DNA from 3 places in the Paenibacillus sp. PvP094 genome. Region 1 is predicted to be linked to each of the others. Evidence: a T-box and tRNA genes for the amino acid it is inferred to sense, from the RefSeq annotation. Region 1 holds a T-box; the other regions hold tRNA genes.
The links. A T-box is a leader RNA that pairs with one kind of tRNA and senses whether it is charged. The one in region 1 lies ahead of ileS (isoleucine--tRNA ligase), so its partner is inferred to be a tRNA-Ile.
Positions count from the first base shown of each region.

Region 2: it has a tRNA-Ile gene. The T-box ahead of ileS (isoleucine--tRNA ligase) is inferred to sense a tRNA for this amino acid. The anticodon was not compared.
Region 3: it has a tRNA-Ile gene. The T-box ahead of ileS (isoleucine--tRNA ligase) is inferred to sense a tRNA for this amino acid. The anticodon was not compared.

Region 1 is NZ_JBEPOM010000001.1:3,967,874-3,974,777, reverse strand. It holds gene ileS (isoleucine--tRNA ligase) at 1-1,758, opposite strand, end outside; T-box leader at 1,837-2,126, opposite strand; gene ABIC22_RS18245 (DivIVA domain-containing protein) at 2,185-2,694, opposite strand; gene ABIC22_RS18240 (YlmH family RNA-binding protein) at 2,940-3,722, opposite strand; gene ABIC22_RS18235 (YggT family protein) at 3,742-4,005, opposite strand; gene ABIC22_RS18230 (cell division protein SepF) at 4,013-4,480, opposite strand; gene ABIC22_RS18225 (YggS family pyridoxal phosphate-dependent enzyme) at 4,471-5,172, opposite strand; gene pgeF (peptidoglycan editing factor PgeF) at 5,179-6,078, opposite strand; gene ABIC22_RS18215 (YlmC/YmxH family sporulation protein) at 6,130-6,522, opposite strand; gene sigG (RNA polymerase sporulation sigma factor SigG) at 6,775-6,904, opposite strand, start outside.
Region 2 is NZ_JBEPOM010000001.1:1,768,660-1,775,563, forward strand. It holds gene iolD (3D-(3,5/4)-trihydroxycyclohexane-1,2-dione acylhydrolase (decyclizing)) at 1-21, opposite strand, end outside; tRNA gene ABIC22_RS08265 (tRNA-Gly) at 336-406, opposite strand; tRNA gene ABIC22_RS08270 (tRNA-Pro) at 418-491, opposite strand; tRNA gene ABIC22_RS08275 (tRNA-Leu) at 500-578, opposite strand; tRNA gene ABIC22_RS08280 (tRNA-Arg) at 594-670, opposite strand; tRNA gene ABIC22_RS08285 (tRNA-Gly) at 680-754, opposite strand; tRNA gene ABIC22_RS08290 (tRNA-Leu) at 765-845, opposite strand; tRNA gene ABIC22_RS08295 (tRNA-Lys) at 857-929, opposite strand; tRNA gene ABIC22_RS08300 (tRNA-Tyr) at 937-1,022, opposite strand; tRNA gene ABIC22_RS08305 (tRNA-Phe) at 1,035-1,107, opposite strand; tRNA gene ABIC22_RS08310 (tRNA-Asp) at 1,129-1,206, opposite strand; tRNA gene ABIC22_RS08315 (tRNA-Thr) at 1,216-1,291, opposite strand; tRNA gene ABIC22_RS08320 (tRNA-Val) at 1,297-1,372, opposite strand; tRNA gene ABIC22_RS08325 (tRNA-Glu) at 1,497-1,568, opposite strand; tRNA gene ABIC22_RS08330 (tRNA-Asn) at 1,573-1,648, opposite strand; tRNA gene ABIC22_RS08335 (tRNA-Ala) at 1,650-1,725, opposite strand; tRNA gene ABIC22_RS08340 (tRNA-Ile) at 1,814-1,890, opposite strand; rRNA gene rrf (5S ribosomal RNA) at 1,930-2,046, opposite strand; rRNA gene ABIC22_RS08350 (23S ribosomal RNA) at 2,120-5,044, opposite strand; rRNA gene ABIC22_RS08355 (16S ribosomal RNA) at 5,316-6,867, opposite strand.
Region 3 is NZ_JBEPOM010000001.1:1,730,765-1,737,668, forward strand. It holds gene ABIC22_RS07995 (hypothetical protein) at 1-455, shown strand, start outside; gene ABIC22_RS08000 (short chain dehydrogenase) at 659-1,264, opposite strand; tRNA gene ABIC22_RS08005 (tRNA-Gly) at 1,448-1,518, opposite strand; tRNA gene ABIC22_RS08010 (tRNA-Pro) at 1,532-1,605, opposite strand; tRNA gene ABIC22_RS08015 (tRNA-Arg) at 1,622-1,698, opposite strand; tRNA gene ABIC22_RS08020 (tRNA-Gly) at 1,708-1,782, opposite strand; tRNA gene ABIC22_RS08025 (tRNA-Leu) at 1,791-1,878, opposite strand; tRNA gene ABIC22_RS08030 (tRNA-Lys) at 1,888-1,963, opposite strand; tRNA gene ABIC22_RS08035 (tRNA-Gln) at 1,973-2,047, opposite strand; tRNA gene ABIC22_RS08040 (tRNA-His) at 2,057-2,132, opposite strand; tRNA gene ABIC22_RS08045 (tRNA-Thr) at 2,219-2,294, opposite strand; tRNA gene ABIC22_RS08050 (tRNA-Asp) at 2,323-2,400, opposite strand; tRNA gene ABIC22_RS08055 (tRNA-Met) at 2,428-2,501, opposite strand; tRNA gene ABIC22_RS08060 (tRNA-Val) at 2,519-2,594, opposite strand; tRNA gene ABIC22_RS08065 (tRNA-Glu) at 2,600-2,671, opposite strand; tRNA gene ABIC22_RS08070 (tRNA-Ser) at 2,688-2,779, opposite strand; tRNA gene ABIC22_RS08075 (tRNA-Asn) at 2,783-2,858, opposite strand; tRNA gene ABIC22_RS08080 (tRNA-Ala) at 2,860-2,935, opposite strand; tRNA gene ABIC22_RS08085 (tRNA-Ile) at 3,024-3,100, opposite strand; rRNA gene rrf (5S ribosomal RNA) at 3,158-3,274, opposite strand; rRNA gene ABIC22_RS08095 (23S ribosomal RNA) at 3,348-6,272, opposite strand; rRNA gene ABIC22_RS08100 (16S ribosomal RNA) at 6,578-6,904, opposite strand, start outside.

The DNA.
Region 1 (6,904 bases):
CAATACGTGGCCTGTTGCCATAACCGCCTTGTAAGGTGCTTTGCCTGTCAACAGAGTAGATACAGCCAGCAAGCTGTAGAACCAGCCACGTGTTTGGTCAATTCCTTCGCAGATCATATCTGCCGGATATTGCTGTTCAAACGTTTCTTTATTTTCAAACGGATAGTGCTGCTGAGCAAATGGCATGGATCCACTGTCAAACCAGACATCAATCACTTCCGGAGTACGTTTCATTTCATATTTACCACAGGAGCTGAGTACTTTGACTTCGTCTACGTATGGTTTGTGCAGTTCCAGGTTCTCTGGTACATCTCCAACGGCACGTGCACGCAGCTCAGCGATGCTGTGCGGAGCGAACTGTTCGCCAGTCTCTTCACATACCCAGATGTTCAGCGGTGTTCCCCAGTAGCGATCACGGCTGATGTTCCAATCCACCAGATCCTCCAGGAATTTTCCGAAACGTCCTTCACGAACGTGGCCTGGGTACCATTCCACTTCACTGTTGTTTGCAATCAGTTGATCCTTGATCGCTGTGGTTTGGATAAACCAGCTGTCCATTGCATAGTAGAGAAGCGGTGTATCACAACGCCAGCAGAATGGGTAGCTGTGCTCATATTTCTCTTTGCTGAACAGTCGGCCTTTCTCGGACAGACTTCTCACGATATCAATATCGCAATCCTTTACGAAGCGTCCCGCGAAATCCGTAACCTGTGCCACAAATTTACCTTCAAGGTCCACCATGTTGACAAAACTGATGCCATTCTCGCGGCATACCCGGTAATCGTCCTCACCATGTGCTGGTGCCATGTGTACAATCCCTGTACCACTTGCATCCGTTACAAAGCTCGCACCCAGAATGACATTTGTTTTTTCAGCCTGCACGTAGTTGAATGGAGGATCATACGTTTTACCAACTAAATCAGAGCCTTTCAGTGTACCGATGACTTCATACTCGCCTTTCGAGTCCTTCATGACTTTTTCCACGAGATTGGTTGCCATGATGTACACTTCTTCGCCCTGGCGTACACGGGAGTAATCCATGTCCGGATTAACCGCGAGTGCAACGTGTGAAGGCAGTGTCCAAGGCGTAGTCGTCCAGGCAAGCACAAATTCGCCGCTGTCATCCAGCTTAAATTTGGCTGTGGCACTTAGGTCTTTGACATCCTTGTACCCTTGGGCCACTTCATGGGAACTCAGGGTAGTCTGACAAGATGGACAGTACGGACTCACACGATGTCCGCGGTAGAGAAGTCCTTTTTCATGAATCGTAGCAAGGATATTCCATACACTCTCAATGTAATTGTTGTCCAGCGTGATGTACGGGTTATCCATATCCGTCCAGTAAGCAATACCTTCTGTCAGATCACGCCATTGCTGTTCATATTCAAATACGCTCGCTTTACATTCATTGATGAATTTTTCCACGCCGTAATCTTCGATCTCCCACTTATGGGAAATGCCGAGCTTCTTCTGTACACCAAGCTCAACAGGCAATCCATGTGTATCCCAGCCAGCTTTACGAACCACACGGTAACCTTTCATCGTATTGTAACGTCCTACAAAGTCCTTAATAACGCGTCCAAGCACGTGACCGATATGCGGCTTGCCGTTTGCCGTCGGCGGTCCTTCATAAAACACGAAATTCGGTTTACCTTCACGGTTCTCGATTGATTTCTTAAACGTATTTTCCGTTCTCCACTTGTTTAGCATGCGTAGTTCTCTAGCGCGTGCTTTTTCTTTGACATCCACTCTTTGCATCATGATCTTCCTTTCAATAATTGGATTGTGGACCGTCCACAATTCACATTTTTGGACACAAAAAAAACCCCATCCCTGGAAAGGGACGAGGTTGTGCTCGCGTTACCACCCTAATTCTGTTCATCACAAACCATATCCAATCACATGGGTATGCTTTGTCATTAACAGCACTTGTGCCCCGCTTCACTACAGCAGGGTGCCGATATAACGTTCGGCTTACGGTTTCGCTTACGCACGGCCATTCATCACCGCTTCAGCGTCACTTCTCCGGGGAGATATTCGGCTATAACCCATCCATTGGCTTGCACCAAACGCCAACTCTCTGAGGGATGAGATCATAACGTACTTGAACCCGTCATGGAATCATTATTCATTATGAATATAGTTATAGCCTCTTTAGAGTCAAAAGTCAACCGGGCAGGCAGACTAATAAATTTCCTTCATTTCCCGTTCACGATCACGGACTTCCTGTTCGCGACTCTCCAGTGCTTCCCATCCATCCTGGGACAACAGTTCGAGCTGTGCTTCAACAAGCGTACGGAAACGGGCCCGGTAGATCGAAGCCTGCTTTTTCAGTTCTTCCACTTCCAAAGCAATCTTGCGGGATTTCGCCAAGGACTCGTTCACGATCCGGTCAGCATTTTTCTCTGCTTCCTTCACAATGAGCTGTGCTTCCTTCTTCGCATTGTTCTTCACATCGTCGGCTGCTTCCTGCGCTATGATAATCGTTTTGCTGAGCGTCTCTTCAATTGTGGCAAAATGATCCAGTTTCTCCTGAACGGACAGCAACTGATTGCTCAGCTCTTTGTTCTCGCGAATGACGCCTTCGTAATCTTTGATGACTTGATCCAGGAATTCATTGACTTCATCCTCGTCATACCCGCGCAAGCGTCGGGAAAATTCCTTGTTATGTATGTCCAGCGGCGTTAATGGCATGCTGTCCACCTCCTGTTAAAGTTCCTTCCCGTTCCGAGAAGGTTTGCAGCACATGGGTATTACCCAAAGGGTCGTATGCAAGATGTCATATAGCAGCTTGAACGACTTGCACTTGCAGAATCGACGTTCTGATTCCAATACAGTTATATCGACTTTGCACTTCAATGTATATCGGAAACAGCGAATGTTTTTTACACCTTTATCTTAAACATTTCGACAAGAAAACGGGTTTTCCTGCAATGCCGCTAAGCAAATTTGCCGATTTTTACACGACAACGTCCCTTTTTGGTCATCCCATCCTGTTCCAGCACCTTGAAACGGCCAAAACCTTGAATGGAGACCACGTCCCCGGCTTTCAGAGCTTTGGACGGATCTTCCTCGACTTTCCAATTTACCCGGCATCGGCCCGCTTTGATGGGAACTAGCACTTTACTGCGACTCAGTCGGTACACATCCGCACAAATTCCGTCCAGACGCAAGGATGCAACAGTGATATCCATCGTCTCCAGTTTGCTCTCCGACCACTTCATCTCATGCAGAGGAAGCAGCTCTGTAAACACATGAACCCGATGAACCTGGTTCAGTTGAAGCGATAAAAAAGCGCCGGTCTCCGCTGCCACCACGGTGTGGCATCCGTCATCCAGCACTTGGATATCTCCGATCTTGCCGCGTTTCAGTCCAAGCCCGAGCAAGGCTCCCATGTAGTCCCCGTGCTCCAGCTCTGTAATTTTCTGATCATCTGACGTGATGCTAAGCACCTGCATACCCATTTCTTCATCATCGAGATACCGATAATCTGGTGCAATCAGCGCACGTTTGCGTTCAGCTGCCTCGTAGCCTCCGTCCAGACGAATCTGGACGTCATTGCGACGATTGACAAGCGTTTGCAATATAAAGGCCTGTCTTGGGTCAAGAAAGTCCGTTAGCTTCATATCATGAAGCTTGCCAGCGCGTTCCACCCAATCCGAGGCTTTATCCACGAAGTCACGCTCATCATGGCTAAAATGTTCGTAAATTTCACCACTCATCTATGTTCACCCTACCCTATCAGAAGTAGCTGATGATCGAGAGCAAACCTGATCTCGCCAGTTGAAGAGTAATTAACGCAACGATTGGTGAGATGTCCAGCATGCCGAACAAAGGCGGAATGAAACGTCTGAAAGGACTCAGATAAGGTTCCACCAATTTGGCAAGCCACTCACCAATGACGCTCTCCCGCGCGTTCGGAAGCCACGACATCAATACATATCCAATAATCATGTAGAAATAAATCTCAAACAGATAAAACACGACGACTTGAAGTTGATACAAAAGCGGCTCACCTCATTCTGTTGTAATCTTGCTCGCTGTCAGCCAGTATTTCCGTAATTGCTCCTTGAATTTCAACGGTATCCGGCGTACAGAGAAAAATGTTGCCGCCAATTTTAGAAATGCCCCCGCCCAGTGCGTAAACTGTACCACTCAAAAAATCAATGACGCGCAGTGCCTGATCTTGGCGCACCCGCTGCAGGTTCACAACCACTGTACGATGTGAACGAAGATGGTCTGCAATTTCTTGAGCTTCGTCATAGGAACGCGGTTCATAAAGGACAACTTTAACATTTTTCTGGGAATGAATGCTCACAACATTATTCCCCCTTTGGTTTCTACGTTTATCTAGACTGGAGGTTTCAGCTTCCTGTTGTTCAGATTCAGCCTCCTCTTGTGCAGCCAAACGTTCGCGTTCCACAATCTCTTCCTCTTCTTGAAGACCAAGGAAATTCATGAATTTATTCATTACGCCCATCGTGAACCCTCCTCTTTTCCTACGAGAATTGATCCCAGCCGTACCCATGTTGCCCCTTCTTCAATCGCCACTTCAAAATCATTGGACATTCCCATCGATAGCTGAGTCAATGGTTCCGATGTCAGGGCTTGTCCATTCAAATGATCTCTCAGCTCACGCAGTCCACGAAATACGGGACGCGTAAGCTCCGGATCCTCTTCGTGGGGAGCCATGGTCATCAGACCGACGACCTTCAGGTTGCTGAAGCTGCTGATCTCACGCAGAAATGAACTCGCCTGTTCGGGTTGCAGCCCATATTTGCTCTCTTCACCCGAAATATTCACCTGCAAAAATGTTTCCACTTGTGTCCCCAGAGCAGCTGCCTTTTTGTCCAGCTCCTTAGCCAGAGACAAACGATCCAGTGAATGTATGTAGCGGAATTTGCCTATGACGTCTTTCACTTTGTTGGTCTGCAAGTGACCGATAAAATGCCATGTTCCTTGCTGACCAAATGCTTCCCACTTGGCTTGTGCATCCTGCCAGCGGTTCTCTCCAATATGCTCAAGGCCACTTTCCAGCACAGCGCCTGTCGTTTCAAGGGAGACGTACTTCGTGACCGCAATCACATTTACGTCCTCACGCTGGCGGCTACTGCGCTGGCATGCAGCTTCGATCTTCTGATTTACCTGTTGAATTCGCTCCTCCAATGACACAGAGGGTCACCTCTCTTCCAGCCCAATCCAGCTCGCCATTCTTCCGGTCGTTCCATTTTCCTTGCGATACGAGAAAAACAGTTCCGGGTGGCAGCTTGTACACCACGTTGTACATTCGATATGATCCGGCAATATTCCTGCTTTCATCATAATGTGTCGATTACATTCTTTCAAGTTTAACATCGTCTTTCCATTTCCAGACGAATGATATGCTCGGCCCTGCACAGAGTTGTTGTATTCATCATTACCCGGAGCAGATTCAAACCAAACCCGTACTTGCTGCATAACTGCCTCATCCACTTCATAACAGCAATCCCCAATGGAAGGGCCTATAGCTGTCCGGATATCCTGTGCCCGGCTACCATATTCCCGTTCCATGGTTTCAACCATTGACTGGGCAATGCCGGCAACAGTCCCTTTCCACCCCGCATGAGCAAGCCCCACGGCTTGGTGCACCGGGTCGTAGAAATATAGCGGAACACAATCCGCATAAAAGGAAGTAAGCAGCACACCAGGTACATTGGTGACCAAGCCATCCGTGTCCTGCAGCGCTGACTGTCGATCCATCAGACCTCTGCCTCGATCCTCAGCTTGTATAACAGCCACATGTTTGCCATGGACCTGTTCACCACATGTCCAGGCGCTTACCGAGAAACCAAGCTTTTCGGCCACCAGAAGACGATTTGCCAAAACGTCTGAAGGATCATCGCCAACATGATAAGCGCAGTTTAGAGTGGCATAGGGTTCACTGCCCACCCCTCCCTGTCTTGTGGTAAATCCTGCCGTCATTCGGCTGAACTGTTCTCTCCACGGCTCCACATATAATAACAACGGATCTGGGCTTCCATTCACCACTTGATCTTCAGTCCGTTCAAAAAATGGTTTATTCAGAACAAAGGGTTCCATCTTATCACCTCACAGCTTCCAGTGTACCAAATGAGCCACGTTCTGTCTTGATTATATCGTTCGACGCTGGCTTCGGTCCAATCGTTCCAGGCGTTCAACCCGCTCCATACGGCTGCTTTGCTGTTCATCATACATCTTCGCTTCGCGATCTCGCTCATCGTAGCTCGTTTCCCTGACTTCATCCAGTTTAACCAAAATAACATCCGAACCGATCTTAACAATGTTCCTCCAGGGAATAACCAGATCCGTTCCGCCCCCGAACAACCCCATGAACCGGCTGTAACCGGGTACCACGATGGCCTCGATTCGTCCCTGCTTGAGATCCAGTTCCAGATCACTAATCTGCCCCAGACGCTTGCCATCCGTGATGTTAATGACATCCTTTGTCTGAAAATCGGAGATCTTCATCCCTCTTTGTGCCGACTCACTTGCGTTTACTTTCATCTGTCGCTCGCCCCCCGCCTAGTCCGCTTATACCGTTCAACGCTTCTATACAATATATGTTTTATAGGCGAAAAATGTCCTGTTTTTCGGGGTATCCCTGAAATTAGTACAGCTTGATTCGAAACTGGGCGTTCTCTTTAAAGCCGCTTATTCGATCGCAGTTCTCTCCAGACCTAATCGTATGTCTTTAAAAATAGAAAAAGACGACCAACGGATTTCAACCGTTAGATCGTCCTTGTAAATGAAGTGATGTTACGTCTTCACATGTTTCTGCATCTGCTGTATAGCCGATTTTTCCAGACGGGATACCTGAGCTTGGGAAATTCCAATCTCGTCGGCAACTTCCATCTGTGTTTTGCCTTCAAAAAACCGCATGGACAGA
Region 2 (6,904 bases), 2.2 Mb from region 1:
GGTCAGCCGGATCGTTGTCATGGATTTCGTCTCCTTTCCCTTTACGGGTAAAGCGCTTAATCTGCGTTAAGTTTAAGCGCCTTACCCGTAAAGGTTAAGCGCTTAATTGGTATAGTATTACATCATGGCTAAACAGGCAAGATATTTTTGTAAGCGTTTTATAAAAAATGAGGGCTACTCTGATCTATAAGCTGCCAATCAACATATCACAGGGTGAGTTGTATTTGTTCAAGTTCAAAAGGATGTAATTGCAGAGAGTATGTAGTCTGGTGAAAACCCTAAAAGCACAAAAAAAAGAGATGATCATGATCATCTCTTTTTTCTCTATATCGGTAAGCGGGTGATGGGAATCGAACCCACGCTATTAGCTTGGAAGGCTAAAGTTCTACCATTGAACTACACCCGCGTAAAATAATATCGGGATGACACGATTTGAACATGCGACCCCCTGGTCCCAAACCAGGTGCTCTACCAAGCTGAGCTACATCCCGTTATGTTATACCGGCGAGAGGACTCGAACCTCCACGGTTTCCCACTCGATTTTGAGTCGAGCGCGTCTGCCATTCCGCCACGCCGGCATATGAAGTTATAAATGGCGCGCCCTGAGAGATTCGAACTCCCGGCCTTTTGATTCGTAGTCAAACGCTCTATCCAGCTGAGCTAAGGGCGCATATTTAATTGGAGCGGACGACGGGAATCGAACCCGCGACCCTCGCCTTGGCAAGGCGATGCTCTACCGCTGAGCCACGTCCGCGTATAAGGGATGCGCGTGGAGGGACTTGAACCCCCACGTCAAAGACGCTAGATCCTAAGTCTAGTGCGTCTGCCAATTCCGCCACACGCGCATATATAAAAGTGAGTCATGAAGGGCTCGAACCTTCGACACCCTGATTAAAAGTCAGGTGCTCTACCAACTGAGCTAATGACTCATAAAACTGGTGGAGGATGATGGATTCGAACCACCGAACCCGTACGGGAGCAGATTTACAGTCTGATGCGTTTGGCCACTTCGCTAATCCTCCAGGATTAAAAGGTGGCTCGGGACGGAATCGAACCGCCGACACGAGGATTTTCAGTCCTCTGCTCTACCGACTGAGCTACCGAGCCTTATTAAATTTTATAAATTAATGGCGGAACCGACGGGATTCGAACCCGCGATCTCCTGCGTGACAGGCAGGCATGTTAGGCCAACTACACCACGGTTCCAGGCATTAATGGTGCCGGCGAGAGGACTTGAACCCCCAACCTACTGATTACAAGTCAGTTGCTCTACCAGTTGAGCTACACCGGCGTATATGGTGGAGGCTGAGGGGCTCGAACCCCCGACCCTCTGCTTGTAAGGCAGATGCTCTCCCAGCTGAGCTAAGCCTCCATATCTATGACCCGTAGGGGATACTCTCACTTCGATCGAGACTGCGTAGCAGCTGCTAACGATGATTATCCTCCGACGAACCTTTGGGATTCTCATCCCCTTGATGCTTTAAAAAGTAAAGCTATGACCCGTAGGGGATTCGAACCCCTGTTACCTCCGTGAAAGGGAGGTGTCTTAACCCCTTGACCAACGGGCCTTACTGGCTCCCCGAACAGGACTCGAACCTGTGACAACTCGATTAACAGTCGAGTGCTCTACCAACTGAGCTATCAGGGAATGGTGGAGCCAAGCGGGATCGAACCGCTGACCTCCTGCTTGCAAGGCAGGCGCTCTCCCAGCTGAGCTATGGCCCCATGTTTGTTTACCCCACAAAGTGAAGTATAGCTTCGAGGTTTATTCCGATTACTTTCCGGGGACCCCGTAATTGTCTTAAAACTTATATGGTGGGCCCTGGTGGACTCGAACCACCGACCTCACCCTTATCAGAGGTGCGCTCTAACCAACTGAGCTAAGGGCCCTTAACAAAAACTCGAAAAAAAATACCCCAGTGGGGTCTCGCTTGGCAGCGTCCTACTCTCCCAGGACCCTTCGGTCCAAGTACCATCGGCGCTAGAGGGCTTAACGGTCGTGTTCGGGATGGGTACGTGTGGAACCCCTCCGCCATCGCCACCAAACGATGCTGCTATACTCAGAGATCATTCTCTGAAAACTAGATCCGAAACGAAATTTGCGATCAAAACCTGCAATTTGGATAAGCCCTCGACCGATTAGTACTGGTCAGCTCCATGCATTACTGCACTTCCACCCCCAGCCTATCTACCTCGTCGTCTTCAAGGGGTCTTACATACTGGGAAATCTCATCTTGAGGGGGGCTTCACGCTTAGATGCTTTCAGCGCTTATCCCGTCCGTACATAGCTACCCAGCGGTGCTCCTGGCGGAACAACTGGTACACCAGCGGTACGTCCATCCCGGTCCTCTCGTACTAAGGACAGCTCCTCTCAAATTTCCTACGCCCACGACAGATAGGGACCGAACTGTCTCACGACGTTCTGAACCCAGCTCGCGTACCGCTTTAATGGGCGAACAGCCCAACCCTTGGGACCTACTTCAGCCCCAGGATGCGATGAGCCGACATCGAGGTGCCAAACCTCCCCGTCGATGTGGACTCTTGGGGGAGATAAGCCTGTTATCCCCAGGGTAGCTTTTATCCGTTGAGCGATGGCCCTTCCATGCGGTACCACCGGATCACTAAGCCCGACTTTCGTCCCTGCTCGACTTGTAGGTCTCGCAGTCAAGCTCCCTTATGCCTTTGCACTCTTCGAATGATTTCCAACCATTCTGAGGGAACCTTTGGGCGCCTCCGTTACTCTTTAGGAGGCGACCGCCCCAGTCAAACTGCCCACCTGACACTGTCCCCGTACCCGCTAAGGGCACCAGGTTAGAACCTAGATACGATCAGGGTGGTATCCCAACGGTGCCTCCACACAAGCTGGCGCTCATGCTTCAAAGGCTCCCACCTATCCTGTACAGATCGTACCCAAATTCAATATCAAGCTGCAGTAAAGCTCCATGGGGTCTTTCCGTCTTGTCGCGGGTAACCTGCATCTTCACAGGTATTAAAATTTCACCGGATCTCTCGTTGAGACAGCGCCCAAGTCGTTACGCCATTCGTGCGGGTCAGAATTTACCTGACAAGGAATTTCGCTACCTTAGGACCGTTATAGTTACGGCCGCCGTTTACTGGGGCTTCGGTTCACAGCTTCGGATTGCTCCTAACCGCTCCCCTTAACCTTCCAGCACCGGGCAGGCGTCAGCCCGTATACTTCGCCTTACGGCTTCGCACAGACCTGTGTTTTTGCTAAACAGTCGCTTGGGCCTTTTCACTGCGGCCCCCTCGTGCTATTCACACTACCGGGGCACCCCTTCTCCCGAAGTTACGGGGTCATTTTGCCGAGTTCCTTAACGAGAGTTCTTCCGCGCGCCTTAGAATTCTCTTCTCGCCTACCTGTGTCGGTTTGCGGTACGGGCACCTTCATCTGGCTAGAGGCTTTTCTTGGCAGTGTGAGATCATGACCTTCGCTACTGTAATTTTCACTCCCCATCACAGCTCAGCCTTACGATGTGCGGATTTGCCTACACATCAGCCTCACTGCTTGGACAGACATCCATCAGTCTGCGTCACTACCCTACTGCGTCCCCCCATCGCTCGTAACGATTTACGGTGGTACAGGAATTTCGACCTGTTGTCCTTCGACTACGCCTTTCGGCCTCGCCTTAGGTCCCGACTTACCCTGAGCGGACGAGCCTTCCTCAGGAACCCTTAGGCTTTCGGCGGATCAGATTCTCACTGATCTTTTCGTTACTCATACCGGCATTCTCACTTGTATAATGTCCAGCGCTCCTTACGGTACACCTTCAACCCTTATACAACGCTCCCCTACCCCTGATGCAAGCATCAAGCCATAGCTTCGGTGGTGTGTTTAGCCCCGTTACATTTTCGGCGCAGAGTCACTCGACCAGTGAGCTATTACGCACTCTTTCAATGGTGGCTGCTTCTAAGCCAACATCCTGGTTGTCTGTGCAACTCCACATCCTTTCCCACTTAACACACACTTGGGGACCTTAGCTGATGGTCTGGGCTGTTTCCCTTTTGACAATGGATCTTAGCACTCACTGTCTGACTCCCGGAAGTAAGTCTATGGCATTCGGAGTTTGACTGAGCTTGGTAACCCTTGCGGGCCCCGCACCCAATCAGTGCTCTACCTCCACGACTCTGTTTTCCGAGGCTAGCCCTAAAGCTATTTCGGGGAGAACCAGCTATCTCCGAGTTCGATTGGAATTTCTCCGCTACCCCCACCTCATCCCCGCACTTTTCAACGTGCGTGGGTTCGGGCCTCCAGTGCGTGTTACCGCACCTTCACCCTGGACAGGGGTAGATCACCCGGTTTCGGGTCTACGTCCACGTACTATGTCGCCCTATTCAGACTCGCTTTCGCTGCGGCTCCGGCTCTTCACCTTAACCTTGCACGGGAACGTAACTCGCCGGTTCATTCTACAAAAGGCACGCCATCACCCCTAAAATGGGCTCTGACTTCTTGTAAGCACACGGTTTCAGGTTCTATTTCACTCCCCTTCCGGGGTGCTTTTCACCTTTCCCTCACGGTACTGCTTCACTATCGGTCGCTAGGAAGTATTTAGCCTTGGCAGATGGTCCTGCCGGATTCATACGGGGTTTCACGTGCCCCGCACTACTCGGGATCCGTCTCGGAGGGAACAGACTTTCAATTACAGGGCTTTTACCTTCTTTGGCGGGCCTTTCCAGACCTCTTCGTTTAACCGGTTCCTTTGTAACTCCATGTGAGACGTCCCACAACCCCAGAGAGCAAGCTCTCTGGTTTGGGCTGTTCCGCGTTCGCTCGCCGCTACTGACGGAATCACTATTGTTTTCTCTTCCTCAAGGTACTTAGATGTTTCAGTTCCCCTGGTATGCCTCTACATAACCTATGTATTCAGTTATGAGTAACTGGATATTACCCCAGCTGGGTTTCCCCATTCGGACATCCCCGGATCAAAGCTTGCTTACAGCTCCCCGAGGCAGTATCGTTGTTCGCCACGTCCTTCATCGGCTCCTAGCGCCTAGGCATCCTCCGTGTGCTCTTAGTAGCTTAACCAAATGCTCAATGAGCAAAAGCAATCTACCGTTTTATTGAAACTTGTTTTAACACAAGTTCAGCTAAAAGGAATGTTCTAATTCGCAATTTTCGTTTCGATATCTAGTTTTCAAAGAACAAGCTCCATGCAAAAGCAAGCTGTTTTGAGAGTTTGAGCTCTCAAAACTGAGCAACGAGTGAGTTAAAAGCTTTACGAAGTAAAGCTCGCTTCGGAAGCATGCTTCCTGAAGACTTTTTGAATGTTTCCGCTACGGGAAACGATTCTCCATAGAAAGGAGGTGATCCAGCCGCACCTTCCGATACGGCTACCTTGTTACGACTTCACCCCAATCATCTATCCCACCTTCGGCGGCTGGCTCCTTGCGGTTACCCCACCGACTTCGGGTGTTATAAACTCTCGTGGTGTGACGGGCGGTGTGTACAAGACCCGGGAACGTATTCACCGCGGCATGCTGATCCGCGATTACTAGCAATTCCGACTTCATGCAGGCGAGTTGCAGCCTGCAATCCGAACTGAGACCGGCTTTTTAGGATTCGTTCCACCTCGCGGCTTCACAGCCCGTTGTACCGGCCATTGTAGTACGTGTGTAGCCCAGGTCATAAGGGGCATGATGATTTGACGTCATCCCCACCTTCCTCCGGTTTGTCACCGGCAGTCACCTTAGAGTGCCCATCCGAAATGCTGGCAACTAAGATCAAGGGTTGCGCTCGTTGCGGGACTTAACCCAACATCTCACGACACGAGCTGACGACAACCATGCACCACCTGTCTCCTCTGTCCCGAAGGAAAGCCCTATCTCTAGGACGGTCAGAGGGATGTCAAGACCTGGTAAGGTTCTTCGCGTTGCTTCGAATTAAACCACATACTCCACTGCTTGTGCGGGTCCCCGTCAATTCCTTTGAGTTTCAGTCTTGCGACCGTACTCCCCAGGCGGAATGCTTAATGTGTTAACTTCGGCACCAAGGGTATCGAAACCCCTAACACCTAGCATTCATCGTTTACGGCGTGGACTACCAGGGTATCTAATCCTGTTTGCTCCCCACGCTTTCGCGCCTCAGCGTCAGTTACAGCCCAGAGAGTCGCCTTCGCCACTGGTGTTCCTCCACATCTCTACGCATTTCACCGCTACACGTGGAATTCCACTCTCCTCTTCTGCACTCAAGTCATCCAGTTTCCAGTGCGATCCGGGGTTGAGCCCCGGGATTAAACACCAGACTTAAATGACCGCCTGCGCGCGCTTTACGCCCAATAATTCCGGACAACGCTTGCCCCCTACGTATTACCGCGGCTGCTGGCACGTAGTTAGCCGGGGCTTTCTTCTCAGGTACCGTCACTCCTTGAGCAGTTACTCTCAAGGACGTTCTTCCCTGGCAACAGAGCTTTACGATCCGAAAACCTTCATCACTCACGCGGCATTGCTCCGTCAGGCTTTCGCCCATTGCGGAAGATTCCCTACTGCTGCCTCCCGTAGGAGTCTGGGCCGTGTCTCAGTCCCAGTGTGGCCGATCACCCTCTCAGGTCGGCTACGCATCGTCGCCTTGGTGAGCCGTTACCTCACCAACTAGCTAATGCGCCGCAGGCCCATCCTCAAGTGACAGATTGCTCCGTCTTTCCAGCTTTCTTCAGGCGAAGGAAGCAAGTATTCGGTATTAGCTACCGTTTCCGGTAGTTGTCCCAAGCTTGAGGGCAGGTTGCCTACGTGTTACTCACCCGTCCGCCGCTAAGTATCAAGGAAGCAAGCTTCCTATCAACTCCGCTCGACTTGCATGTATTAGGCATGCCGCCAGCGTTCGTCCTGAGCCAGGATCAAACTCTCCAATAAAGTATTGAAAAGAGCGATTAGCTCATTTTAAATCTGA
Region 3 (6,904 bases), 2.2 Mb from region 1:
ATGATAACTATGAGGCTGAGATCGATTGGGGTTATGGTAAACAAACGCTGAGCTTCTCCAACACCAAAAAGGTGGATACCAAAGCTACAGGCGTGCAGCTCCCTTCCGAGAAGGATGCGCTCGATATGCTGCTGGACAAGCTGCCAGGCAAACTGAAAAACTGGTCTTCTTCCAACTGGGGTAAACAAACGCTCTCACAATCCCGTGCTCATGGCCCTGTAACGTTCCAACGCTATGAAGGCACATGGAATGGACAAGAGCTGTCGTTTGAAGTATGGCCTATTCGTAACGCAGATGGTACAGGTTTCGAGAATCTTGTAGAGGTTTCTTTCAAAACCGAAGATGCTGCAGCCGTATCCGGCCTGCGTACCGAGCTGCTGCAAGTGTTGGAAAGCAACAACTGGCTTATACCTGCCGATGGCTTAAAGACTCAAACGATTTTGGAAAGATACTAATCGTCTGGAATGACAAAGCATAGATATAACCAAAAGGACATTAGCAGGTTTATCCTGTTAATGTCCTTTGTGATTTTTACTTTGGGCGTATCCTAAGTTATATCATCCTATTTAGCAAGCTTAGTTTATGGAGATCAACTACATGCTGCCCGCAGTAACTTTCTGACGATTCAATGATTAATTGATCATCCTATTCTGAATATTTAATATACTTTAAAGGTTTGTGCCGTTTCGATGCCCAGCGCACTTTGAATAAACGTATTAGCCACTCGTTCCACAGGTACCGGGTTAAAACCAATGAAAAAGTCTCTATATTTCTCAGCAGACTCTTCAAACAAATTAGGGCTGACCGAATTCAAACGAATACCTCTTGGCATTTCGTAGGCTGCCGCTTTGGCAAACGCATCGATTGCCCCGTTGACCATAGCACTTGAAGCACCTTGTGCAATAGGATGATCCTTGATAATGCCACTAACCAGTGTGAAACTCCCATTGTCATTAACATAGTGTTGTCCAATCAACACGATGTTGACCTGTCCCAGCAATTTGCTCTGTACACTGATCATGTTGTTCTCAGGGGTCAGCTCTTCCAGTTTGGCATAATGTGTCTGCCCAGCCGCGACAAGGACGTAATCAATGTTTTGCACAGTTTCAAAAAGAGCCTTAATGCTATCCGTTGAAGTCATATCGACCTGATAATCACCTGAGCTTCTACCTGCTGTAACCACTTCTACAGACAGCTCATTCAACTTGGCAACAATCGCCTTTCCTAACGTTCCATGTCCTCCAATAACAAGAGCTCTTTTCACACGATTCCTCCCCTTTAGATCCGAACCATTTTCAACCAATATAATCCTGTTTCTACCTAATTTAAACAAAATCATTCGGCGAGAGCAAGTTATTAAAGTCTGAGCTGTTCATATAAGATGAAGTGCACATGAGATTATAAATAAATAAAAAAACCTCTCGCACAAGGCAAGAGGCTTACTGTAAGCGGGTGATGGGAATCGAACCCACGCTATTAGCTTGGAAGGCTAAAGTTCTACCATTGAACTACACCCGCATAATCATAAAAATCGGGATGACACGATTTGAACATGCGACCCCCTGGTCCCAAACCAGGTGCTCTACCAAGCTGAGCTACATCCCGATATTAATGGAAATAATGGCGCGCCCTGAGAGATTCGAACTCCCGGCCTTTTGATTCGTAGTCAAACGCTCTATCCAGCTGAGCTAAGGGCGCATATATGATTGGAGCGGACGACGGGAATCGAACCCGCGACCCTCGCCTTGGCAAGGCGATGCTCTACCGCTGAGCCACGTCCGCAAAATATATGGTGCGGTCGAGAGGACTCGAACCTCCACGGGGGGTTAGCCCACACGGACCTGAACCGTGCGCGTCTGCCAATTCCGCCACGACCGCAAAATATAATGGTGAGTCATGAAGGGCTCGAACCTTCGACACCCTGATTAAAAGTCAGGTGCTCTACCAACTGAGCTAATGACTCTTAATATAATGGCTGGGGATATAGGATTTGAACCTATGCATGACGGAGTCAAAGTCCGTTGCCTTACCGCTTGGCTAATCCCCAATAAAATCATGGGGCGATCGAGGGGAATTGAACCCCCGAATGCCGGATCCACAAACCGGTGCGTTAACCACTTCGCCACGATCGCCATAATTCAACCTGAGAGTATCTCAGTATTCCCATCCTTGTCTATAATATACATTCTACTATAGATTAAGATGTGAAAGTAATAAATGGTGCCGGCGAGAGGACTTGAACCCCCAACCTACTGATTACAAGTCAGTTGCTCTACCAGTTGAGCTACACCGGCACGGTGTAAAGTGTGGAATGTATTAAAATGGCGGAACCGACGGGATTCGAACCCGCGATCTCCTGCGTGACAGGCAGGCATGTTAGGCCAACTACACCACGGTTCCAGATCACTTTCTGTTAGGAAAGTATAATTGCGGGGGCAGGATTTGAACCTGCGGCCTTCGGGTTATGAGCCCGACGAGCTACCGGGCTGCTCCACCCCGCGTCGTTATAAAAGTTATATGGTGGAGGCTGAGGGGCTCGAACCCCCGACCCTCTGCTTGTAAGGCAGATGCTCTCCCAGCTGAGCTAAGCCTCCATATATGACCCGTAGGGGATTCGAACCCCTGTTACCTCCGTGAAAGGGAGGTGTCTTAACCCCTTGACCAACGGGCCTCACTAAAAAATTTTCTGGCGGAGAGAGAGGGATTCGAACCCTCGAGACGCTTGTGGCGCCTACACGATTTCCAATCGTGCTCCTTCGGCCAACTCGGACACCTCTCCATCTGGCTCCCCGAACAGGACTCGAACCTGTGACAACTCGATTAACAGTCGAGTGCTCTACCAACTGAGCTATCAGGGAATGGTGGAGCCAAGCGGGATCGAACCGCTGACCTCCTGCTTGCAAGGCAGGCGCTCTCCCAGCTGAGCTATGGCCCCATGTTTTTTCACCCCACAAAGTGAAGTGTAGCTTCGAGGTTTATTCCGATTACTTTCCGGGGACCCCGAGAATTTCATAAAACTTGTATGGTGGGCCCTGGTGGACTCGAACCACCGACCTCACCCTTATCAGAGGTGCGCTCTAACCAACTGAGCTAAGGGCCCGTATATAAATCCCTTTTTCTCTACGAGGGGGGCAAAAAAAATACCCCAAAGGGAATCGCTTGGCAGCGTCCTACTCTCCCAGGACCCTTCGGTCCAAGTACCATCGGCGCTAGAGGGCTTAACGGTCGTGTTCGGGATGGGTACGTGTGGAACCCCTCCGCCATCGCCACCAAACGATGCTGCTATACTCAGAGATCATTCTCTGAAAACTAGATCCGAAACGAAATTTGCGATCAAAACCTGCAATTTGGATAAGCCCTCGACCGATTAGTACTGGTCAGCTCCATGCATTACTGCACTTCCACCCCCAGCCTATCTACCTCGTCGTCTTCAAGGGGTCTTACATACTGGGAAATCTCATCTTGAGGGGGGCTTCACGCTTAGATGCTTTCAGCGCTTATCCCGTCCGTACATAGCTACCCAGCGGTGCTCCTGGCGGAACAACTGGTACACCAGCGGTACGTCCATCCCGGTCCTCTCGTACTAAGGACAGCTCCTCTCAAATTTCCTACGCCCACGACAGATAGGGACCGAACTGTCTCACGACGTTCTGAACCCAGCTCGCGTACCGCTTTAATGGGCGAACAGCCCAACCCTTGGGACCTACTTCAGCCCCAGGATGCGATGAGCCGACATCGAGGTGCCAAACCTCCCCGTCGATGTGGACTCTTGGGGGAGATAAGCCTGTTATCCCCAGGGTAGCTTTTATCCGTTGAGCGATGGCCCTTCCATGCGGTACCACCGGATCACTAAGCCCGACTTTCGTCCCTGCTCGACTTGTAGGTCTCGCAGTCAAGCTCCCTTATGCCTTTGCACTCTTCGAATGATTTCCAACCATTCTGAGGGAACCTTTGGGCGCCTCCGTTACTCTTTAGGAGGCGACCGCCCCAGTCAAACTGCCCACCTGACACTGTCCCCGTACCCGCTAAGGGCACCAGGTTAGAACCTAGATACGATCAGGGTGGTATCCCAACGGTGCCTCCACACAAGCTGGCGCTCATGCTTCAAAGGCTCCCACCTATCCTGTACAGATCGTACCCAAATTCAATATCAAGCTGCAGTAAAGCTCCATGGGGTCTTTCCGTCTTGTCGCGGGTAACCTGCATCTTCACAGGTATTAAAATTTCACCGGATCTCTCGTTGAGACAGCGCCCAAGTCGTTACGCCATTCGTGCGGGTCAGAATTTACCTGACAAGGAATTTCGCTACCTTAGGACCGTTATAGTTACGGCCGCCGTTTACTGGGGCTTCGGTTCACAGCTTCGGATTGCTCCTAACCGCTCCCCTTAACCTTCCAGCACCGGGCAGGCGTCAGCCCGTATACTTCGCCTTACGGCTTCGCACAGACCTGTGTTTTTGCTAAACAGTCGCTTGGGCCTTTTCACTGCGGCCCCCTCGTGCTATTCACACTACCGGGGCACCCCTTCTCCCGAAGTTACGGGGTCATTTTGCCGAGTTCCTTAACGAGAGTTCTTCCGCGCGCCTTAGAATTCTCTTCTCGCCTACCTGTGTCGGTTTGCGGTACGGGCACCTTCATCTGGCTAGAGGCTTTTCTTGGCAGTGTGAGATCATGACCTTCGCTACTGTAATTTTCACTCCCCATCACAGCTCAGCCTTACGATGTGCGGATTTGCCTACACATCAGCCTCACTGCTTGGACAGACATCCATCAGTCTGCGTCACTACCCTACTGCGTCCCCCCATCGCTCGTAACGATTTACGGTGGTACAGGAATTTCGACCTGTTGTCCTTCGACTACGCCTTTCGGCCTCGCCTTAGGTCCCGACTTACCCTGAGCGGACGAGCCTTCCTCAGGAACCCTTAGGCTTTCGGCGGATCAGATTCTCACTGATCTTTTCGTTACTCATACCGGCATTCTCACTTGTATAATGTCCAGCGCTCCTTACGGTACACCTTCAACCCTTATACAACGCTCCCCTACCCCTGATGCAAGCATCAAGCCATAGCTTCGGTGGTGTGTTTAGCCCCGTTACATTTTCGGCGCAGAGTCACTCGACCAGTGAGCTATTACGCACTCTTTCAATGGTGGCTGCTTCTAAGCCAACATCCTGGTTGTCTGTGCAACTCCACATCCTTTCCCACTTAACACACACTTGGGGACCTTAGCTGATGGTCTGGGCTGTTTCCCTTTTGACAATGGATCTTAGCACTCACTGTCTGACTCCCGGAAGTAAGTCTATGGCATTCGGAGTTTGACTGAGCTTGGTAACCCTTGCGGGCCCCGCACCCAATCAGTGCTCTACCTCCACGACTCTGTTTTCCGAGGCTAGCCCTAAAGCTATTTCGGGGAGAACCAGCTATCTCCGAGTTCGATTGGAATTTCTCCGCTACCCCCACCTCATCCCCGCACTTTTCAACGTGCGTGGGTTCGGGCCTCCAGTGCGTGTTACCGCACCTTCACCCTGGACAGGGGTAGATCACCCGGTTTCGGGTCTACGTCCACGTACTATGTCGCCCTATTCAGACTCGCTTTCGCTGCGGCTCCGGCTCTTCACCTTAACCTTGCACGGGAACGTAACTCGCCGGTTCATTCTACAAAAGGCACGCCATCACCCCTAAAATGGGCTCTGACTTCTTGTAAGCACACGGTTTCAGGTTCTATTTCACTCCCCTTCCGGGGTGCTTTTCACCTTTCCCTCACGGTACTGCTTCACTATCGGTCGCTAGGAAGTATTTAGCCTTGGCAGATGGTCCTGCCGGATTCATACGGGGTTTCACGTGCCCCGCACTACTCGGGATCCGTCTCGGAGGGAACAGACTTTCAATTACAGGGCTTTTACCTTCTTTGGCGGGCCTTTCCAGACCTCTTCGTTTAACCGGTTCCTTTGTAACTCCATGTGAGACGTCCCACAACCCCAGAGAGCAAGCTCTCTGGTTTGGGCTGTTCCGCGTTCGCTCGCCGCTACTGACGGAATCACTATTGTTTTCTCTTCCTCAAGGTACTTAGATGTTTCAGTTCCCCTGGTATGCCTCTGCATAACCTATGTATTCAGTTATGAGTAACTGGATATTACCCCAGCTGGGTTTCCCCATTCGGACATCCCCGGATCAAAGCTTGCTTACAGCTCCCCGAGGCAGTATCGTTGTTCGCCACGTCCTTCATCGGCTCCTAGCGCCTAGGCATCCTCCGTGTGCTCTTAGTAGCTTAACCAATTCGCTCGTGTTCGAGCTGTCTCTTCCCTTGGTTTGCTTGCGCAAATCCAAAAGTCGTTCCATTCGATCACTCGCTCATACAGTATCACTATTATTTGAAACTTGTTTACACAAGTTCAGCTAAAAGGAATGTTCTAATTCGCAATTTTCGTTTCGATATCTAGTTTTCAAAGAACAAGCTCCATGCAAAAGCAAGCTGTTTTGAGAGTTTGAGCTCTCAAAACTGAGCAACGAGTGAGTAACTAGCCGACCTGGCTAGATTTGTATTTGAATGTTTCCGCTACGGGAAACGATTCTCCATAGAAAGGAGGTGATCCAGCCGCACCTTCCGATACGGCTACCTTGTTACGACTTCACCCCAATCATCTATCCCACCTTCGGCGGCTGGCTCCTTGCGGTTACCCCACCGACTTCGGGTGTTATAAACTCTCGTGGTGTGACGGGCGGTGTGTACAAGACCCGGGAACGTATTCACCGCGGCATGCTGATCCGCGATTACTAGCAATTCCGACTTCATGCAGGCGAGTTGCAGCCTGCAATCCGAACTGAGACCGGCTTTTTAGGATTCGTTCCACCTCGCGGCTTCACAGCCCGTTGTACCGGCCATTGTAGTACGTGTGTAGCCCAGGT